One region of the Solwaraspora sp. WMMD1047 genome, then DNA from elsewhere that is predicted to be linked to it. Evidence: riboswitches for the same ligand, from Rfam matches in the RefSeq annotation. Region 1 holds a riboswitch; the other holds the start of a gene.

Region 1 (9,540 bases):
TTCCCGTTCGACCTGGAGATCTGGTACGGCGACCGGGTGGCGGTGCTCGGCGCCAACGGCACCGGCAAGTCGCACTTTCTGCGGCTGCTGGCCCGGGGCGGCACCGACCCCGACCCGGCCGAGCTGCCGGTCGACGGGCTGGCCGCGCTCGCCCCGGTGAAGCACGGTGGCACCGCCCGGCTCGGCGCCCGGGTCCGGCCCGGCCACTTCTCACAGACCCACGACCGGCCCGAACTGATGGACAAGACCCTCGTCGACGTGCTCTGGCGGGGCGACGACCACCGGGCCGGGATGGACCGGCACGCGGCCATGAAGGTGCTCAACCGGTACGAGCTGGCCGGCCAGGGCGACCAGCGGTTCGGCACCCTCTCCGGCGGGCAGCAGGCCCGGTTCCTGGTGCTGCTGCTGGAACTCTCCGGCGCCACCCTGCTGCTGCTCGACGAGCCCACCGACAACCTCGACCTGGCCTCGGCCGAAGCCCTCGAACAGGGGCTGCACGCCTTCCAGGGCACGGTGATCGCGGTCACCCACGACCGCTGGTTCACCCGGTCGTTCGGCCGGTTCGTCCTGTTCCGCGGCGACGGCGAGGTGGTCGAGACCCCGGAACCGGTCTGGGACGTCGGCTGAGGATGGTCGCCGAGTAGGGTGCGTGGCGTGTCCAAGTCCGCCAAGTCGATCGTCCGCCGGGTCGCCGAGATCGTCATCACCGCCGCGTTCGTCGGCTTCATCGTCTGGTCCGTGGCCGGCCGCTGGTCGGAGGTCACCGGGGTCATCGGCGACCTGTCCGTCCCGGCGCTGGCGCTGTCGGGGGTGGCCGCGCTCGCCGCGATCTGGTGCAGCTTCCTGAGCTGGCGGGCGATCCTGGCCGACTTCGGCAGCCAGGTGCCGGTCCGGGGCGGGATGAAGATCTTCTTCGTCGGGCAGCTCGGCAAGTACCTGCCCGGCAAGGTGTGGCCGATCGTCACCCAGGCCCGGCTCGGCAAGGCTTACCAGGTGCCGGGGCGGTCGTCGGCCGCCGCCGTGCTGCTGACCATGGCGATCACCCTCGGCACCGGGCTGCTGCTGACCGCCGTCACACTGCCGGTGCTCGGCGGCCGGGCCCTCGACCAGTACTGGTGGGTCCTGCTGGCGCTGCCGCTGGCCGCCGTCGCGCTCTGGCCGCCGGTGCTCAACCGCGCCCTCGGGTACGCGATGAAGCTGGCCCGACGCGAGCCGATGCCCCGACCGCTGACCCTGGGCGGGATCGGGCGGTCGGTCGGCTGGGCGGTGGCGACCTGGCTCTGCTACGGCGTACACCTGTGGGCCTTGCTTTTGGATCTCGGGGGGAGTGGCGGAGACCTGTTGCTGCGGTCGATCGGGGCGTTCGCCGGGTCGTGGGCGATCGGGTTCCTGCTCTCGGTCGCGCCGGCCGGGCTCGGCCCCCGGGAGGCGGCGCTGACCGTGCTGCTCGGCGCCACCGTCAGCGAGCCCGCCGCGCTCGTCGCGGTGGTGGTGTCCCGGCTGCTGATGACCGTCGCCGACCTGGTCTGGCCGGCGGTCGCCGTGCTCGCCGAACGCCGCCGCCAACGCCGCGCGGCCGACACCGCCGAGGAACCGGCAAACCATCCCGATCCCGCCGCCACGGCAGAGACCTCGCAGACCCCCGCCTCAGCCTGACGCGGTTCTACGCTGCGCTACAGTGCTGCGGTGCGCTGGCTGGCTTTTGGCACCTATGACGTTCGGCGGCACCCCCGCGTCGGCGTACTCATCGAAGGTCTTCGGGACAGCGGTGACGACGTCGTCGAGGTCAACGCCCCGCTGCCCTTGGACACCGCGGCCCGGGTCGCCATGCTCAAGCAGCCCTGGCGGCTGCCGGTGCTGGCCTGGAAGCTGGCGGCCTGCTGGACCTCGCTGATCCGCCAGGCGCGGCGGCGACGGGACGAGCCGGTGGACGCCGTCCTGGTCGGCTACCTCGGGCACTTCGACGTCCGGCTGGCCCGGCGACTGTTCCGGCGCACCCCGATCGTGCTCGATCATCTGATCTCCGCCGCCGGCACCGCGCGGGACCGCGGCCTGGCCGACGGCGGCGGAATCAAGGGCAGGTTGATGCGGGCCATCGACGACGGGGCACTGCGCAGCGCCGACCTCATCGTGGTGGACACCGCCGAGCACCTGGCCGCGCTGCCCGCCAACGCCGCCGACCGGGGAGTGATCGCGCCGGTCGGCGCCGGCGCCGAATGGTACGCCGCCGCCCGGTCCGCCGGCGAACGCGCCGACGGCCCACTCCGGGTGATCTTCGTGGGGCTCTTCACCCCGCTGCACGGTACGACCACCCTCGGCGCGGCGCTGGCCCAGCTGACCGGCGACGAGCGGATCGAGATCACCATGGTCGGCACCGGGCAGGACCACGCGGGATGCCGGACGCTGGCCGCCGCGAACCCCCGGATCACCTGGATCGACTGGGTGACCGGCGGGGAGCTGCCCGCCCTGGTCGCCGGCCACGACGTGTCGCTCGGGATCTTCGGCACCACCGCCAAGGCGCGCAACGTGGTGCCGACGAAGGTCTTCCAGGGAGCCGCCGCCGGCTGCGCGATCGTCACCTCGGACACCCCGCCGCAGCGCCAGCTGCTCGGCGACGCGGCGCTCTTCGTACCCCCCGGGGACGCCGACGCGCTGGCGGACGCCCTGCGTGAACTGGCCGCGGACCCGGCCCGGCTGGCCCAGCTCAAGACCGCCGCGGCGGCCCGGGCCGCCGAACGGTTCGCGCCCGCCACCGTGGTCGCCCCGGTCCGCGACCGGCTGGCCGCGTCATCCCCGGCGGCCGCCGCCGCACCACCGACCGCGCCGCCCCCAGGCGCAGAACCCTCCGTATCGCCGGAAGCGAGGACCTCAGCCCGATGAGCAAGCAGTCCGATCCGCCGCTCGCCCCCAGGGCGGCGCTGCGCTGGAACGTGGTCCGCCGGACCGTGGCGGAGATCCGCCCGCACAGCATCCTCGAACTCGGCTGCGGCATGGGCGGCTTCGGGATGCGGCTGGCGCAACTCGCCCCGGGCGGCTACACGGCCGTGGAACCGGACGACGGCAGCTTCGAGACGGCCCGCCAGCGGATCGAGTCGGTCGGCGGCACGGTCATCCACGGCGACCACAACAAGGTCCCGACCGGCACCCAGTACGACCTGGTCTGCGCGTTCGAGGTGCTGGAGCACATCGCCGACGACGCCGCCGCGCTGGCCGACTGGCTGCCGCTGGTCAAGCCCGGCGGTCACCTGCTGCTGTCGGTGCCGTCCGACCCGGAGCGGTTCAACGCCTGGGACACCCTGGTCGGGCACTACCGGCGCTACTCGGCCGAGCAGCTGCGGGAACGGCTGGTCGAGGCGGGCACCGCCGAGCCGCGCCTGGTGCACTACGGCTGGCCGCTCGGCTACCTGCTCGACTCGGTCCGGGACAAGATGGCCGGCAAGCGGGAGGACGGCGCGGCCGAGACCGCCGAGGAGCGCACCTCCGGTTCCGGCCGGATCCTGCAGCCGACCGGGGCGCTGGCCGGCGGCATGATCAAGCTTGCGGTCTCGCCGTTCGTCGCGCTGCAGCGGATGCGCCCCAGCCGCGGGCCGGGCCTGGTCGCCCTGGCCGCCCGCCCGACGGCCTGATCGACCGGGCCGGACCGAAACGACGACGCGCCCGCCCGGGCCGGAGGATCTCCGGTACGGGCGGGCGCGGTTCTGTGTGGGTGGCCGGATCAACCCTGGGCGGCGGCCCGCAGGTCGGCCACCCGGAACAGTCCGTAGTAGCCCTCCTCGGCGACCGCCTGCTGCTTGATCGACTCGGGTAGCCACTCCGGCTTGCGGTTCATGTTCATCAGGACCAGATCCTCCGGGCGGGGCTGGTGCACCGCCGCCGGATCGGTGCCCAGCACCAGCTCCTCGTTGAGCGCCCGCGGCGTCAGGTCCCAGTAGTAGGCCAGCCAGCGGGGCGTACTCAGGCCGCCGCCGACGGTCCAGGCGGAGCGCTGGCCGCTGGCCGGGCCGTGCTCGGCGACCAGCCGACCCGCGTCGATCGGCTCGGCGACGTGCTTGCGCTCCGTCGGCCCGAAGATCAGGAAGGCGAGGTACGCGACAAGCAGCACCCCGGCCGCGACCGACCGGGCGGTCAACGCGGTCGGCACCCGGGCGGCGGCCCAGTCCAGCAGAACGCCGATGCCGACCAGCCCCAGGATCAGCGCCGGGTAGGACCAGTACGAGTGGATGAACGCCCCGTTGTTGAGCACCAGCATCCAGCCCAGCGTGAAGGCCGTCGCCACCGCGACGTAGAACCGGGTGCGCCGGACCAGCAACCCCATCACCACCCCGATCGGCAGCAGCAACAGGTACCACTTGGGCAGCATCAGGTCGGCGTACTGCCACTGCCGGCGGAGGAACTCCAGTGCCGTGTAGTCGCCACCCGCCGTCCGGGTGTCGGTCTGGTTGCTGAGGTTGCTGATGCCGCTGATGCCGACGACGAAGGTGAGGCTGAGCGCCACCCCGAGCACCATCGAGGCGCCGACCGCCACCGTCACCCGGTCCAGCCTGCGGGCCGCGAACAGCCACAGCCCGAGCACCGCCGACAGGGCGATGCCCGGCCAGGAGACCAGGCAGGCGAGCAGGGCCGCCGCGCAGGCCGACAGCACCAGCCAGCGGGGCGGATCCGGCCGGCGCCGCAGGTGCACCACGGCGGCCGAGAGCGCCAGGATCGGGCCGAGGTCGAACATCAACGGGCTGTACACCCAGAAGAAGGTGGTCGCCACGGTCAGCCCGATCGACAACAGGGTGCTGGTCCAGCTGATCCCGAAGCCCCGCAGCAGCGCGGCGGCGGCGGGGATGACCAGCAGCGCCAACAGGTACGGCGCGAGCCACACCTCGGCCTCGCTGTCGCCGGGCAACAGCCCGAACAGGGCGGTGAGCGCGTTGAGCAGCGGCGGGTGGTGCGCGTACGACGCCGAGGCGTACGGCAGCCAGTCGGCGCTGAACGACGAACCGACCAGCCCGTCTTCCTGCAGGTTGCGCAGGTGCAGGGCGTACCGCCCGATGATCCGGCCGAGGTGGTTGTCGCCGAACGGGGCGGTGATCAGCGGCAGCCAGCTCACCGCGATCACGGCCGTGATCGCGCCGACCGACAGCCATCCCCAGCGGTCGGCGCGGTCCGGGCCGTTCCCCGTGCCGGCCGCGTCCGGGTTCGGGTCGACCGGGGCCACGCCCGACGCGGAGTCCGCGTCGGGCGTGTGCCGGGTGTCCGGTGCAGAGGAAAGCTGGCCGCTCATGGGCGATCTCTCTGGCTAGTTCCAGGCAGGTCGTACCGGGTTGGAGCGCGATCCGTAAGGAGCGGGTGCTAGTCGGCCCGGGAGCGCACGATGAGGTCTGCGAGCAGCGCGACCGCGCCGATCATCAGGCCGGTCATCACGATCATGATGGTGTTGGTGGCGATCCGCACCGGGTTGGCGATCACGTCGTAGATCACCTTGCCGCCGCCGATGGCCAGCAGCCAGAGGGCGAGCGGCATCAGCACCTTGAGCGGGTTGAAGTACATCACCATCCGCAGCACCTGCAGGATGTAGCGGTAGGCGTCCGAGACGAAATGGAACTTCGAGGAGCCGGAGCGCTTCGAGTAGGTGATCGGCACGTACTGCACGGTGTGCTGGTTGTGCAGGAACGCCATCGTGATCGTGGTGACGCAGGAGAATCCGGGGGGCAGCAGCCGCAGGTACGGCAGCGACACCTCGCGGCGGAACGCCCGCAGACCGGAGTTCAGGTCGGGGATCTTGGTCCCGGCCAGCCGCTCGGCGATCTTGCGGATCAGCCACTTCGCCGGCACCCGCAGCATCTTGTGCGTACCCTGCTCGCTGGTCCGGGCCCCGACCACCTGGTCGATGGACTGGTCCTTCTCCAGCAGCTGCACGAACTCGGGGATCCGCTCGTTCGGGTAGGTCATGTCCGCGTCGGTCCACACCACGATCTCGCCGCGGGCCTGCTGGGTGCCGATCCGGCGGGCCGTGCCCGAACCACCGTTGCGGGCGAACGGGAGCACCCGCAGGTGCGGGAAGCGCAGCGACGCCTCCTGCAGGATCTGCAGGGTGTTGTCGGTGGACTTGTCGTCGATGGCGAGCAGCTCGTAGCGGTAGCCGCTGCGGTCCATCGACTCGGAGATCCGTTCGATCTCCTTCAGGAGGTGATCCTGCTCGTTGTAGCAGGGCAGCACGACCGTCACGTCCAAGCGCGCGTCGTCGTCCCTGGAGGCCTGGGCCGGTACCGTCGCCACCGCAGCGCCGGGTCCGTCGACATGGCCTGTCACTGTCATTTCACCCACACTCCTGGAGTAGCCGGCGGATTGGGGTAACGTAAGGAGCCGCCGGAATCGTGCCCACCATATAGCAGTCTCGTGTCGTCTCCGACATCCCGCCGCCCGCCTCGCGCGCCCGCTTCTGACGCCCGGTTGCAGCGCCGGCCGGCGCGGTGCCGGCATAGGGTAAACCGGTGACTGAGATGATCTATCGCCGGCTGGGCGATTCGGGACTCGTGGTGTCAGTGGTGGGAATCGGCTGCAACAACTTCGGCCGCAAGCTCGACCAGGACGGCACCACCGCGGTCGTCGACGCGGCCCTGGACGCCGGGATCAACTTCTTCGACACCGCCGACATCTACGGCGAGCCGCACGGCGGCTCCGAGGAGCAGTTGGGCGTGGCCCTGCGGGGCCGCCGGGACGACGTGGTGGTGGCGACCAAGTTCGGCATGGACATGTCCGGGATGAACGGCCCGGACCACGGCGCCCGCGGATCCCGCCGGTACATCGCCCGGGCGGTCGAGGCGTCCCTGCGCCGGCTCGGCACCGACCACATCGACCTCTATCAGTTCCACCAGCCCGACCCGGGCACCCCGATCGAGGAGACGCTGGCCGCGCTGGACGACCTGGTCCGGGCCGGCAAGGTCCGCTACCTGGGCAACTCGAACTTCGCCGGCTGGCAGATCGCCGACGCCGACTGGCGGGCCCGGACCACCGGGCGTACCCCGTTCATCAGCGCCCAGAACCACTACAGCCTGCTGCAACGAGACGTCGAGGCCGAGGTGGTGCCGGCCTGTGAGCGGTTCGGGCTCGGCCTGCTGCCGTTCTTCCCGCTCGCCAACGGCCTGCTCACCGGGAAGTACCGGCGGGGCGAGACGCCGCCGGCCGGCAGCCGGCTGGCCGGCGGCGGACGGTACGCCGAACGGCTCGCCGCCGCGCCCTGGGACACCATCGAGGCGCTGCGGAAGTACGCCGCCGAGCGGGAGCTCAGCATGCTGGACGTGGCGATCGGCGGGCTCGCCGCCCAGCCGGCCGTGACCTCCGTGATCGCCGGTGCGACCACCCCGGAGCAGGTCCGGGCGAACGCGGCCGCCGGCCGCTGGCAGCCGACCCCGGCGGACCTGGCCGAGCTGCGGACCATCCTCTGACCCGAGGGACGCCAGCGGGCGCGGCCCTTTACGGAACCGTGACCCGCCCCGTACCCTCGGCGGTACGAGTAACCCACGGGAGCCCGGCGCACCGGGCTGAGAGGGAGGCTGACACGGCCTCCGACCGTCGAACCTGATCCGGGTAATGCCGGCGCAGGGAGGAGTGCCACCGTGCCAACTCTGGGACGACTGCACCTGATCACCGACGGCCGGCCGGGCCACGATCCGCTCACCCTGCTCCGCGCCGTCCGCCCACTCGCCGGCCCGGACCTCGTCATCCAGGTCCGGGTCCCGGACACCGCCACCGACCGGCAGGCATACGCGCTGACCACCCGGGTCGTCGCCCTGTTCGCCGGCACCGGCACCCGGTGCCTGGTCAACGACCGGCTGCACGTCGCGCTCGCGGCCGGCGCGGCCGGCGGCCACGTCGGGGCCGACGACCTGCCGGTCGCGGTGGCCCGTCGGGTCCTCGGCCCGGAGGCGGTGCTCGGTGCCACCGCCCGCACCCCCGCCGACGCCGTCGCCGCCGCGTCGGCCGGCGCGGACTACGTCGGCGTCGGCCCCTGCTTCGCCACCGACACCAAGTCGGGACTGCCCCCGCCGATCGGGCCGGACGGCGTCCGGCGGGTCGCCGGCACGGTCGACCTCCCGGTGGTCGCCATCGGCGGGGTCACCCTGGCCACGGTGCCCGCCCTGACCGCGGCCGGCGCCCACGGCGTCGCGGTGATCAGCGCGGTCTCCGCCGCCGCCGACCCGGCGGCCGCGGTCGCCGACCTGCTGAAAGCACTGCAATGCTGACCGGCCCGGGACCTGCGCCGGGGTCCGGGCGTGCGCCGGGGTCTGCGACCGGGCCTGGGGCGGGGTCGGTTGGCCGGCCGGATGTGCTGGTGGTCGGTGGCGGGCCGATCGGGCTGGCGACCGCCTGGCGGTGCGCGGCCCGGGGGCTGCGGGTGACCGTGCACGACCCGGCGCCCGGCTCCGGCGCGGTGGCGGTCGCTGCCGGGATGCTCTCGCCGGTCGCCGAGTCGCACTTCGGCGAGGCCGAACTGACCCGGCTGATGCTCGACTCGGCCGCCCGGTGGCCCGCGTTCGCCGAGGAGCTGTCCGCCCGCACCGGGCAGGACATCGGCTACCGGACCGACGGCACGCTCGTGGTGGCGCTCACCGCCGACGACATCGCCGAGGCGCGGCGGCTGGTCGCGTACCAGCGGGAGTTGGGACTGCCGATCACCCGGCAGACGCCGGCGGAGCTGCGGGACCGCGAGCCGCTGCTGGCGCCGCGGCTGGCCGGCGGCGGCTACGCGCCCGACGACCACCAGGTCGACCCCCGCCGGCTGTCGGCCGCGCTGCGGGCCGCCGCCGAGTCCGCCGGGGTCGGGTTCGTGCCGGCCCCGGTGACGGACCTGGCGAGCCTGGACGCCGGCACGGTGGTGGTGGCGGCCGGGTACGCGGCGGGCCAGCTGACCGGGCTGCCGGTCCGGCCGGTGAAGGGCCAGATCCTCCGGCTCCGGGCGCCCGATGGCGCCGCGCCGGGCTTCCGGCACGTGATCCGGGGGTACGCCGACGGCCGGTCGGTCTACCTGGTGCCGAGGCGGGACGGTGAGGTGGTGGTCGGCGCCACCGTCGAGGAACGGTCCGACCAGGCGGTCACCGCGGGCGGAGTGCTGGGTCTGCTCCGCGCCGCCACCGACCTGCTGCCGGAGCTCGCCGAGTACGACCTGGTCGAGGCGGGCGCCGGGCTGCGACCGGGTACGCCGGACAACGCCCCGATCATCGGTGCGCTGCCCGACCGGCCCGAGGGGGCCGCCGCCCTGGTGGTGGCGACCGGTCACCACCGGCACGGGGTCCTGCTCACCCCGGTGACCGCGGAGCTGGTCGCCGACCTGGTGGCCACCGGCGTACCGGATCCGGCACTGGCGCCGTTCGCGCCCGACCGGTTCACCCGACCCTGAGCTGACCGGCCGCGCGGCCACGCGGACCGGACCGACCGACGGAGGGAGCGGTGGTGGAGCTGATCGTGAACGGTGAACAACGCCGGTTGCCCGGCGCGCTGACGGTGGCGGAGCTGGTCGTCGAGGTGACCGCGCAGGTCCGCGGCGTCGCG
Region 2 (9,540 bases), 4.8 Mb from region 1:
ACCTGGAGCGAGGTCGACGTGATCGGGCTCTGCATCCCGGCCGACGAGCCGATCGGGCGCGGCGACCGGTTCATCACCGGCGAACTCGCCGAGCTGAAGGCCGATGTGGTCGCGGTGGTGACCAAGACCGACCTGGTCGACCGCGGCAAGCTCGCCGAGCAGCTGCTGGCCGTCGGCGAGCTGGCCGACTTCGCCGCGGTCGTGCCGGTCAGCGCGGTCTCCGGACACCAGGTCGACACTCTGGTCGACGTGCTCACCGGCTATCTGCCCCCCTCGCCGCAGCTCTACCCCGACGACATGCTCACCGACGAGCCGGAACAGGTGCTGGTCGCCGAGCTGATCCGGGAGGCGGCCCTGGAGGGGGTCCGCGACGAACTGCCGCACTCGATCGCGGTGGTGGTCGAGGAGATGATCCGGGAGGGCCGGCTCATGAAGATCTACGCCGACGTCTACGTGGAACGCTCCAGCCAGAAGGCGATCGTGATCGGGGCCCGGGCCAGCCGGCTCAAGGACGTCGGCATCCGGGCCCGGCGGCAGATCGAGGAGCTGCTCGGCACCCGGGTCCACCTCGACCTGCACGTCCGGGTCGCCAAGGACTGGCAGCGGGACCCGAAACAGCTCCGCAAGCTGGGCTTCTGACCGGCGCCGGCACCGGCCGGCCCGGCCGGTTCAGATCCGGTCGACGGTGACGTTCCCGCTGCCGGTGCGCAGGTCGAGCAGCGCGGTGGCGGCCGGCACGTCGGAGACCCCGAGTCGCTGGTCGCCCGAGCCGGTCTCGACCCGGACCCGGAAGTCACCGGCCGGCACCAGCAGCTCGACGTCGCCGCTGTCGGCGCGGGCCCGCACCGAGGCGGCCGAGGTGAGCGCCAGAGTGATGTCGCCGGAGCCGGTCTCGGCCCGGACCTCACCGCCGCCGAGCCCGTGCCCGGTTATCGAACCGGAGCCGGCGCGCGCGGTCACGGCGGCCCGGGCGTCGCTGACGGTGATGTCGCCGGAGCCGGTCTCCGCCGTCACCGCCCCGGTCGCGTCGGTGATCTCGATCGACCCCGAGCCCACCTTGACGTTGACGTCGGCCACCCCGGCCAGCAGCACGTCCCCGGAGCCGTTCTCGCCCCGCACCGACAGCCCCGGCGGGACGACCAGGTCGTAGGAGACCCCGCACCGCCGGCCGCAGTCGACGTCGATGATCAACTCGGTGCCGTCGATCCGGTAGGTGGCCCCGGGCTCCGCGCCGCGGTAGCGGACCACCCGGTTGATCTCGACGCCCGGTGCGGTGCCGGTGCGGATCACGACATCGCCCGAGCCGGGGTTGATGGTGATCCCGGTGATCCGGGCATCCTCGGTGTGGCTGAAGTCGAGCCGGCTCTCGGCCAGCAGGTCGCAGCCGGCCAGCGGGACCAACAGCACCGCGCCGGCGGTGGCGGCGCCGGCTGAGCGGGCGAGGCGGTGGGGACGCATCGCCTGAGGCTATTGGCCGGGCGCCCGGATCCGCATCAGGGAATCCCGCCAGCCGTCCCGGATCAGACCCTGAGATCGGTCCGGGCGAGAATGGTCGGATGGCCGGGTACCGCAGGCAGCTCTACCGCGACGACGCGGTCGTGCTGCGCGTGCAGAAGCTCGGCGAGTCCGACCGGATCATCACGCTGCTCACCCGCCGGCACGGCCGGCTGCGGGCGGTCGCCCGCGGGGTGCGCCGGACCACCTCCCGGTTCGGCGCCCGGCTGGAACCGTTCGGCCACGTCGACCTGCAGATCGCCGGCGACCCCAAGGGCAACCAGGGCAGCTCGCTGCACACCGTCAGCCAGGTCGAGGGCATCGAGCTGTACGGCAAGCGGTTCCTGGGCGACTACCCGCGCTACACGGCGGCGAGCGCGATCGCCGAGACCGCGGAGCGGTTCACCCCGGTGGAGCGGGAGCCGTCGCTGCGGCTGTTCCTGCTCACCGTCGGCGCGCTGCGCGCGCTGGCCGAACGGGGGCACGCCAGCACGCTGGTGCTCGACGCGTACCTGTTGCGGGGGATGGGGCTGGCCGGCTGGGCGCCCGCGCTCGTCGCCTGCGCGGTCTGCGGCACGCCGGGGCGGCACCGCGCGTTCTCCGTACCCGCCGGGGGTTGTGTCTGCCCGGACTGCCGGCCGCCGGGAGCGGCGCACCCGGCCCCGGCCACCCTGGACCTGATGTCCGCGCTCACCTCGGGGGACTGGTCGGTGGCCGACGCCTCCGACGTCGGCCACCGGCGGGAGTGCAGTGGCCTGGTGGCGGCGCACCTGCAGTGGCACCTGGAACGCGGGTTACGCTCACTGCCGCTCGTCGACCGAGGCTCCGTGGAGGAAACCCAGTGACCCGGCCCACCCGGCCCACGCCGCATCCGTCCGGGGCGCGTCCGCCCGCCCTGCCCCCGGCCGCACTGCCCCGGCACGTGGCGGTCGTGATGGACGGCAACGGCCGGTGGGCCAAGGACCGGGGACTGCCCCGGACGAAGGGCCACGAGCAGGGCGAGTACTCCCTCTTCGACACCATCGAGGGGGCCATCGAGCTGGGCATCCCCTACCTGTCGGCGTACGCCTTCTCGACGGAGAACTGGCGCCGGTCGCCGGACGAGGTGCGGTTCCTGATGGGCTTCAACCGGGACGTGATCCGCCGCCGGCGCGACCAGCTGGTCGACCTCGGCGTGCGGGTGGTCTGGTCGGGGCGGGCCGGCCGGCTCTGGAAGAGCGTGATCTCCGAACTGCGGACGGCCGAGGAGATGTCCCGGCGCAACTCGACCCTGACCCTGCAGTTCTGCGTCAACTACGGCGGTCAGGCCGAGATCGCCGACGCCGCGGCGGCGATCGCCCGGGACGTGGCCGCCGGCAGGGTCGACCCGGCGAAGGTCAACGAGAAGATGATCTCGCGGTACCTGTACCACCCCGAGGTGCCGCCGGTCGACCTGTTCCTGCGCCCGTCCGGCGAGCAGCGCACCTCGAACTTTCTGCTCTGGCAGACCGCGTACGCCGAACTGATCTTCCTCGACACGCTCTGGCCCGACTTCGACCGTCGACACCTCTGGTACGCCTGCGAGCTGTACGCCCAGCGTGACCGACGGTTCGGTGGCGCGCTACCCAACCCGGTCGCACCCGCCCGATAGTCCGGCCTCAGCCCAGCAGTGGTCGGAAGGTGCCGAGCAGCACGCTGGTGGCGACCGCCGCGCCGGCCAACCCGGCCGCCCCGGCCACCAGCGCGCCGTCCGCCCCGGTGAACCGCTGCCGGCGGGCATGGGTACGCGGCGTGCCGGCGTCGAAGCCGCGGGCGTCCATCGCCACCGCCAACCGGGTGCCCCGCCGGATCGCGCCGACCAGCAGGGCGAACGCGGTGGAGGCGAAGAGCCGCAGCCGGGCGACCGGGTTGCGGCCGGCGTCCACGCCGCGCGCCCGGCGGGCCATGCTGATCATCTGCCACTCGCGGCCGAGCAGCGGCACCAGCCGGAACGCGGCCAGCGCGCCGATCGCGAACCGGGCCGGTGCCCGGGCGTTCTGGATCAGCGCGTCGGCCAGATCGGTGGGGTCGGTGGTGGCGAAGACGATCACGCCGGGCAGCGCCACCGCGAACAGCCGCAGGATCAGCCCGAGGGCGGTGAGCAGCACCCCGGTGGTGACCACCACCGGCCCGGCGGCCAGCAGCGTGGTGCCGTCCCGGTCGGCGGCGAACAGCACCAGGGTGACCACGATGCCGAGGGCTGCCAGCAGCAGCGGCCAGGCCCGTCGGGCCAGCGCCCGGTAACCCACCCCGAACAGCGGCAGCACGGCCAGTTCGACCGCGAGCGCGATCGCCGGGGCCACCGGATCGAGAGTGGCCACCAGCGTGAACGAGAAGACCAGCGCGGCGGCCAGCTTCGCGACCGGGTTGCGCCGGGCCAGCGGCGCGCCGGGCCGGGCGATCGGCGCGACGTCGATCACGGCTGCCGCGCCAGGGTGACCCGGCGGTCGGCCAGCGCCGCGACGAAGTCGGCGTCGTGGGTGACGGTCACGATCCCGTGGCCGGCGTCGCGCAGGCCGGCGAGCAGGTCGACCAGCTCCAGCCAGGTCCGCCGGTCCTGGCCGAAGGTCGGCTCATCGAAGATCAACAGGCGGGGGGCGCTGGCCAGGGCGGTCGCCACACTCAGCCGCCGGGCCTCGCCGCCGGAGAGGGTGTACGGGTTCGCCCCGGCCAGCCGGTCCAGTCGCAGCCGGCCCAGCAGCTCGTCCACCACCGCCGACACCTCCACCGCGGACCGGCCGGTCCGACGCGGGCCGAGGGCGAGTTCGTCGCGGACCGTGCCGGTGACGAACTGGTGCTCCGGGTCCTGGAACACCGACCCGATCCGCCGGGCCAGCACCGGCGCCCGCCACCGGTGCGGGGCGCTCCCGCCCCGCCCGCTCCCGCCCCGCCCGGAGGCGGACCCGTCGCCGGGACCGGCCAGCCCGGCACCGGCCGTCACCCGCCCCTGGCCGGGCTTGAGCAGGCCGCCCAGCAGCAACGCGAGGGTCGACTTGCCGGCGCCGTTGGGGCCTAGCACGGCGACCGCCTCGCCGGCGCGTACCGCCAGGTCGGTCGGGTCCAGCCGGGGCGCCAGGCCGACCCGGTCCGCGGTCAACAGCATGTCGCCCGGCGGGGCCGCCGCCCGGCGGGGCAGGACCGTCCGGCCGGGAACCCACACCCCGTCGGCGGCCAGCGCGTCGCCGTGCGTGCCGAAGACGACCTCCGGTGGGCCGTCGACCCGGATGCCGCCACCGGGCGTCAGGACCACCACCCGGTCGACCAGCGGCAGCCAGCCCCGGTGCTCGACCAGGATCATCGTGGTCCCGGCGTCCAGCGCGCCGGCCACCGCGGACCGCACCAGCTCGGCGCCGGCCGGGTCGAGGTTGGCCGTCGGCTCGTCGAGCAGCAGCAGTCCGGGTCGGGCGGCGAGCACCCCGGCCAGGGCCAGCCGCTGCTGCTCGCCGCCGGAGAGCGCCGCGGTGGCCCGGTCGGCCGGGTACGGGAAGCCGACCCGGCGCAGCGCGGCGTGCACCCGGGGCCAGATCTCCTCGGCCGGCACCCCCCGGTTCTCCAGCCCGAACGCGACGTCGTCGCCGGCCCGGGCCATCACCAGCTGGGTCTGCGGGTCCTGGAAGACGATGCCGACCCGCTCCCGGGCCTTGCGCGGGTCGAGCCCGTCGATCTCGACGGTGCCGACCTGCTCGCCGGAGTCCTCTGCCAGCAGACCGGCGAGCGCGGCGAGCAGGGTGCTCTTGCCCGCCCCGGACCCGCCGAGCAGCAGCACCCGCTCACCGGACTCCACCCGCAGGTCGACGTCGCGTACCGCCCATGCCCGGCGGCCGGCGTGCCGCCAGCCGAAGCCGCGCAGGTCGATGGCGCTCACGGATCAGATGGCGGCGCGTTCGCGACCGGCCGGGAACCGGTCCAGCACCCCGGTGCGGGCCAACGCCCGGGTCAGCGCCCACCCGCCGGCGCCGGCCAGCACCGCCGCGCTGACGATGGTGAGCAGGGCGTACGGGATCCGGTAGGACCAGAGCGCGTACTCGGGGTTCCAGACGAAGAAGTCGAACAACGCCGCGCCCAGGCCGGTCAACGTGCCGGCCAGCACCGCCACCGGCAGCCGGTACGACCGGTAGCGGAAGGCGAGGAAGGCCAGCTCGGCGCCGAGCCCCTGGACGATGCCCTGCGGGATGACCGTGCCGGCCCACTGGCTGCCGAGCAGCGCGGAGACCACGGCGGCGACGGTCTCGCAGTAGAGCGCCGCGCCCGGCTTGCGGATGATCAGGCCACCGAGGACGGCCGGCAGCAGCCAGATGCCGTACATGACGGCCTGTGCGGGTGGGAAGAACGCGAACGCGCTCTCGGTGGCGGACCAGACCAGGCCCCAGGCCCAGAACACGACGCCGAAGGCCACGGCGATCACCGAGCCGACGACGACGTCGACGGTGCGCCAGGTGGTGGGTTGACTCATGGTGGTGCCTCCCAGTCGCTTCAGCGGACCAGGCAAGACGCACGCCGCGGTCCGGTGGGCCCGGACTGCGGCGCGGCTGGAGGTCGACCGAACTCCCTGCGCTGGCATTACCCAGATCAGGTTCGAGGGTCTGCGGTGTCGTCCGCACTCTCAGCGCTGCGCGCTCCCCTGTCGGATATGCAGTTGTGCCGCCGACGCTAGCACCGGCCGGGCCGCGTGGGACAGGGGGATGTGGTAGCGGACACCCGGGTTAAGGTGGTTGCGCCCGATGATTGAGGAGGACCGCTGTGAGCGCACCCGGCCGGGCACCGTCCCGTCCCGACCGGGTCGACGACCCGCAGCGGCCGGCGGACCCGGCGCGGAAGCGGCTCTTCGGTGACCGGGTCGGCTCGGTCGAGGTACTGGCCGCGCTGCTCATCCTGCTTGTCGTCTTCCGGGTGCCGCTGGCCGAGGCGATCTCCAGCCCTCGGCTGCAGACCTGGACGACGGTCTTCGTCTCGGTGCTGGTGCAGGCGGTCCCGTTCCTGGTCTTCGGGGTGGCGCTGTCGGCGGTGATCGCGGTCTTCGTACCCCGGTCGTTCTGGGCGAAGGCGCTGCCCAGCCACCCGGCACTGGCGGTGCCGGTGGCGAGCTGCGCCGGGGTGGTGCTGCCCGGTTGCGAGTGCGGGGCGGTGCCGATCGCCGGCTCGCTGATCCGCCGTGGCGTGACCCCGGCCGCGGCGCTGGCGTTCCTGCTGGCCGCCCCGGCGATCAACCCGATCGTGCTGGTGGCCACCGCGGTGGCGTTCCCGAACAATCCGGAGATGGTGCTGGCCCGCGGCGTGGCCAGCCTGATCGTCGCCATGATCATGGGCTGGCTCTGGTTGCGGCTCGGCCGCACCGACTGGATCCGGCTGCCGCACCGCCCGGAGCTCGACGACTCGTCGCGGTGGCGGGCCTTCTGGGGGGCGGTCCGCCACGACATCGTGCACGCCGGCGGATTCCTCGTCCTCGGCGCGGCGGCCGCGGCCTGCATCAACGTGCTCGTCCCGGAGCGGTGGCTGCAGACGCTGGCGGACAACCCGGTGCTGTCGGTGCTGGCGCTCGCGGTGCTCGCCGTGCTGCTGTCGATCTGCTCGGAGGCGGACGCCTTCGTCGCCGCCTCGCTGTCGCAGTTCTCGCTGACCTCGCGGTTGGCGTTCCTGGTGGTCGGTCCGATGGTCGACCTCAAGCTGATCTCGATGCAGGCCGGGGTGTTCGGCCGCCGGTTCGCGGCCCGGTTCGCCCCGGCGACGTTCGCGGTCGCCGTGCTGGCGGCCGTCGGAGTGGGGGCGGTGGTCCTGTAGTGAACCGACAGGCACAGGGTGTGGTGCTGCTTCTGCTCGGCGGTGCCGTGCTCAAGGCCAGCTTCACCGACATGTACCTGCGCTACGTCAAGGAGAGCCTGCAGCCGTTCCTGATCGCCTCGGGGCTGCTGCTGGTGGTGGCGGCCGTGATGACGCTCTTCTACGACCTGCGGCGCCGGCCGGTCGCGGCCACCGGCGGGGATGACGCCGGGGACGACCACGGCCACGCCCACCACGAGCCGCGGGTCGGTTGGCTGCTCATCCTGCCCGTCCTCGGGTTGCTGCTGGTCGCCCCGCCGGCTCTCGGGTCGTACGCGGCCGGCCAGGCCGGCACCGCGCTGTCGAGCCAGCAGGTCTCCGACTACCCGCCGCTGCCCGACGGCGACCCGGTCCGCACCAGCGTGCTCGACTACGCGTCCCGGGCGCTGTTTGACAAGGGTGTCTCGATCGGGGACCGCCGGGTCCAGCTCACCGGGTTCATCGTCGACAATCCGGGCGGCGAGCCGTTGCTGGCCAGGATGATCCTCTCCTGCTGCGCGGCCGACGGACGCCCGATCAAGGTCGGCATGGACGGCAACCCGCCGGCCGGCTTGGCGCCGGACACCTGGGTGGAGGTGACCGGCCGGTACAGCGACCGGGTCGGCACCGACCCGGTCAACCGGGCCGAGATCCCGTACCTGACGGTGGAGTCCTGGCGGCAGGTGGAGGCCCCGAAGCAGCAGTACGAGTGACCTCCCCCTGTGGAGGGCGTCGAGTTAACCTCGCGTTTCGCCCAGTTGGCCGGAGGGAAAAGGTGACCGAAACTCGTGAAGAGATTTCGGAGGCCATGGGTGGACCGGGAGACAGAGAAGCAGCGTTGGCAGCGGAACTTCGCCGACCTGCTGCAGGAGTTGCGGGTCGCGCAGACCGGGGTGCAGATCCTCTTCGCGTTCCTGTTGACGCTGCCGTTCAGCAGCGGCTTCCCGGAGACCACCGTGTTCCAACGGGACATCTACGTGGTCGCCCTGCTGGCCGCCGCGGGCGCGACCGCACTGATCATCTCGCCGGTCGCGTTCCACCGGGCGCTGTTCCGGCAGGGCCGCAAGCCGGAACTCGTCCGGTTCGCCCACCGGATGGCCTCCGGCGGTCTGGCCCTGATGCTGATCGCCATGGTCAGCTCGGTCCTGCTGATCACGGATTACCTGCTTCCCCGGCCGTTGGCGTTCGTGCTCAGCGGGGTGACCGCGGTCTGGTTCCTCTCCTTCTGGGCCGGCCTGCCCTATCTGCGGCGGAACTGGGCCGAGGACGACGACGAGACTGACTCCGTTCCCGAGGACTAATGGGGCACGCCGGCCGGGTTGGCTAAACCTACCGCTGGGTAACGTCCCGGGGTAACGTTGTTGTAGCCGTACCCGGTCGGAGGGGGAACCATGACCACGACGGAGAACAGCACGGCGGCGGCGGGCGGGCGGCGCGAACCCGTCCCGCCGGCGAGCGACGGCGCCGGGCCGCTGCCCAAGGAAGCCGGCCAGGTGACCGAGCGGGAGGCCCGGCAGGTCGCCGAGGCGGCCCGGGAGTCCGAGTGGGGCAAGCCGAGCTTCGGCAAGGAGCTGTTCCTCGGTCGGTTCCGGCTCGACCTGATCGACCCGTGGCCGCGCCCCGACCCCGAGCAGACCGCCCGGGCCGAGGAGTTCCTGGCCAAGCTCGGCGAGTACGTACGCTCCGAGGTGGACGGTGCCCGGATCGAACGGGAGGCGTCGATCCCGGACGAGGTTTTTCAGGGCCTCGGCCGGCTCGGCGCCTTCGGCATGAAGATCGACCAGGAGTACGGCGGACTGGAACTGTCAAATTTGCACTACTGCCGGGCGCTCATGCTGGCCGGTTCGGTGAACCCGTCGATCGGCGCGCTGCTCTCGGCGCACCAGTCGATCGGCGTGCCGCAGCCGTTGAAGATGTTCGGCACCGAGGAGCAGAAGCGGAAGTTCCTGCCCCGGCTCGCCGCGGGTGAAGTCTCGGCGTTTCTGCTGACCGAGCCGGACGTCGGCTCCGACCCGGCCCGGCTGGCCACCACCGCCGAGCCCACCGAGGACGGCACCGGCTACCGGCTCAACGGCGTCAAGCTCTGGGCCACCAACGGCACGGTGGCCAGCCTGCTGGTGGTGATGGCCCGGGTGCCGGCCAGCCAGGACCGCAAGGGCGGCATCACCGCCTTCGTCGTCGAGGCCGACACCCCGGGGATCACCGTCGAGCGGCGCAACGCCTTCCTCGGCC

The links. A riboswitch is a leader RNA that binds a small molecule or an ion and turns the genes downstream of it on or off. The one in region 1 is predicted to bind thiamine pyrophosphate.
Region 2: linked by a shared signal. The riboswitch ahead of O7627_RS25790 (ECF transporter S component) and the one ahead of thiE (thiamine phosphate synthase) in region 1 are both predicted to bind thiamine pyrophosphate.

The regions. Positions count from the first base shown of each region.
Region 1 covers NZ_JARUBL010000001.1:827,463-837,002, forward strand. Annotated here, with positions in the region: gene O7627_RS03935 (ATP-binding cassette domain-containing protein) at 1-627, shown strand, start outside; gene O7627_RS03940 (lysylphosphatidylglycerol synthase domain-containing protein) at 655-1,656, shown strand; gene O7627_RS03945 (glycosyltransferase) at 1,687-2,880, shown strand; gene O7627_RS03950 (class I SAM-dependent methyltransferase) at 2,877-3,626, shown strand; gene O7627_RS03955 (hypothetical protein) at 3,716-5,272, opposite strand; gene O7627_RS03960 (glycosyltransferase family 2 protein) at 5,341-6,306, opposite strand; gene O7627_RS03965 (aldo/keto reductase) at 6,492-7,436, shown strand; TPP riboswitch at 7,502-7,613, shown strand; gene thiE (thiamine phosphate synthase) at 7,608-8,234, shown strand; gene thiO (glycine oxidase ThiO) at 8,228-9,388, shown strand; gene thiS (sulfur carrier protein ThiS) at 9,442-9,540, shown strand, end outside.
Region 2 covers NZ_JARUBL010000001.1:5,650,604-5,660,143, reverse strand. Annotated here, with positions in the region: gene era (GTPase Era) at 1-639, shown strand, start outside; gene O7627_RS25815 (DUF4097 family beta strand repeat-containing protein) at 670-1,458, opposite strand; gene recO (DNA repair protein RecO) at 1,557-2,339, shown strand; gene O7627_RS25805 (isoprenyl transferase) at 2,336-3,124, shown strand; gene O7627_RS25800 (energy-coupling factor transporter transmembrane component T) at 3,132-3,932, opposite strand; gene O7627_RS25795 (ABC transporter ATP-binding protein) at 3,929-5,377, opposite strand; gene O7627_RS25790 (ECF transporter S component) at 5,381-5,965, opposite strand; TPP riboswitch at 6,041-6,145, opposite strand; gene O7627_RS25785 (permease) at 6,253-7,290, shown strand; gene O7627_RS25780 (TIGR03943 family protein) at 7,290-8,021, shown strand; gene O7627_RS25775 (DUF6328 family protein) at 8,121-8,609, shown strand; gene O7627_RS25770 (acyl-CoA dehydrogenase family protein) at 8,700-9,540, shown strand, end outside.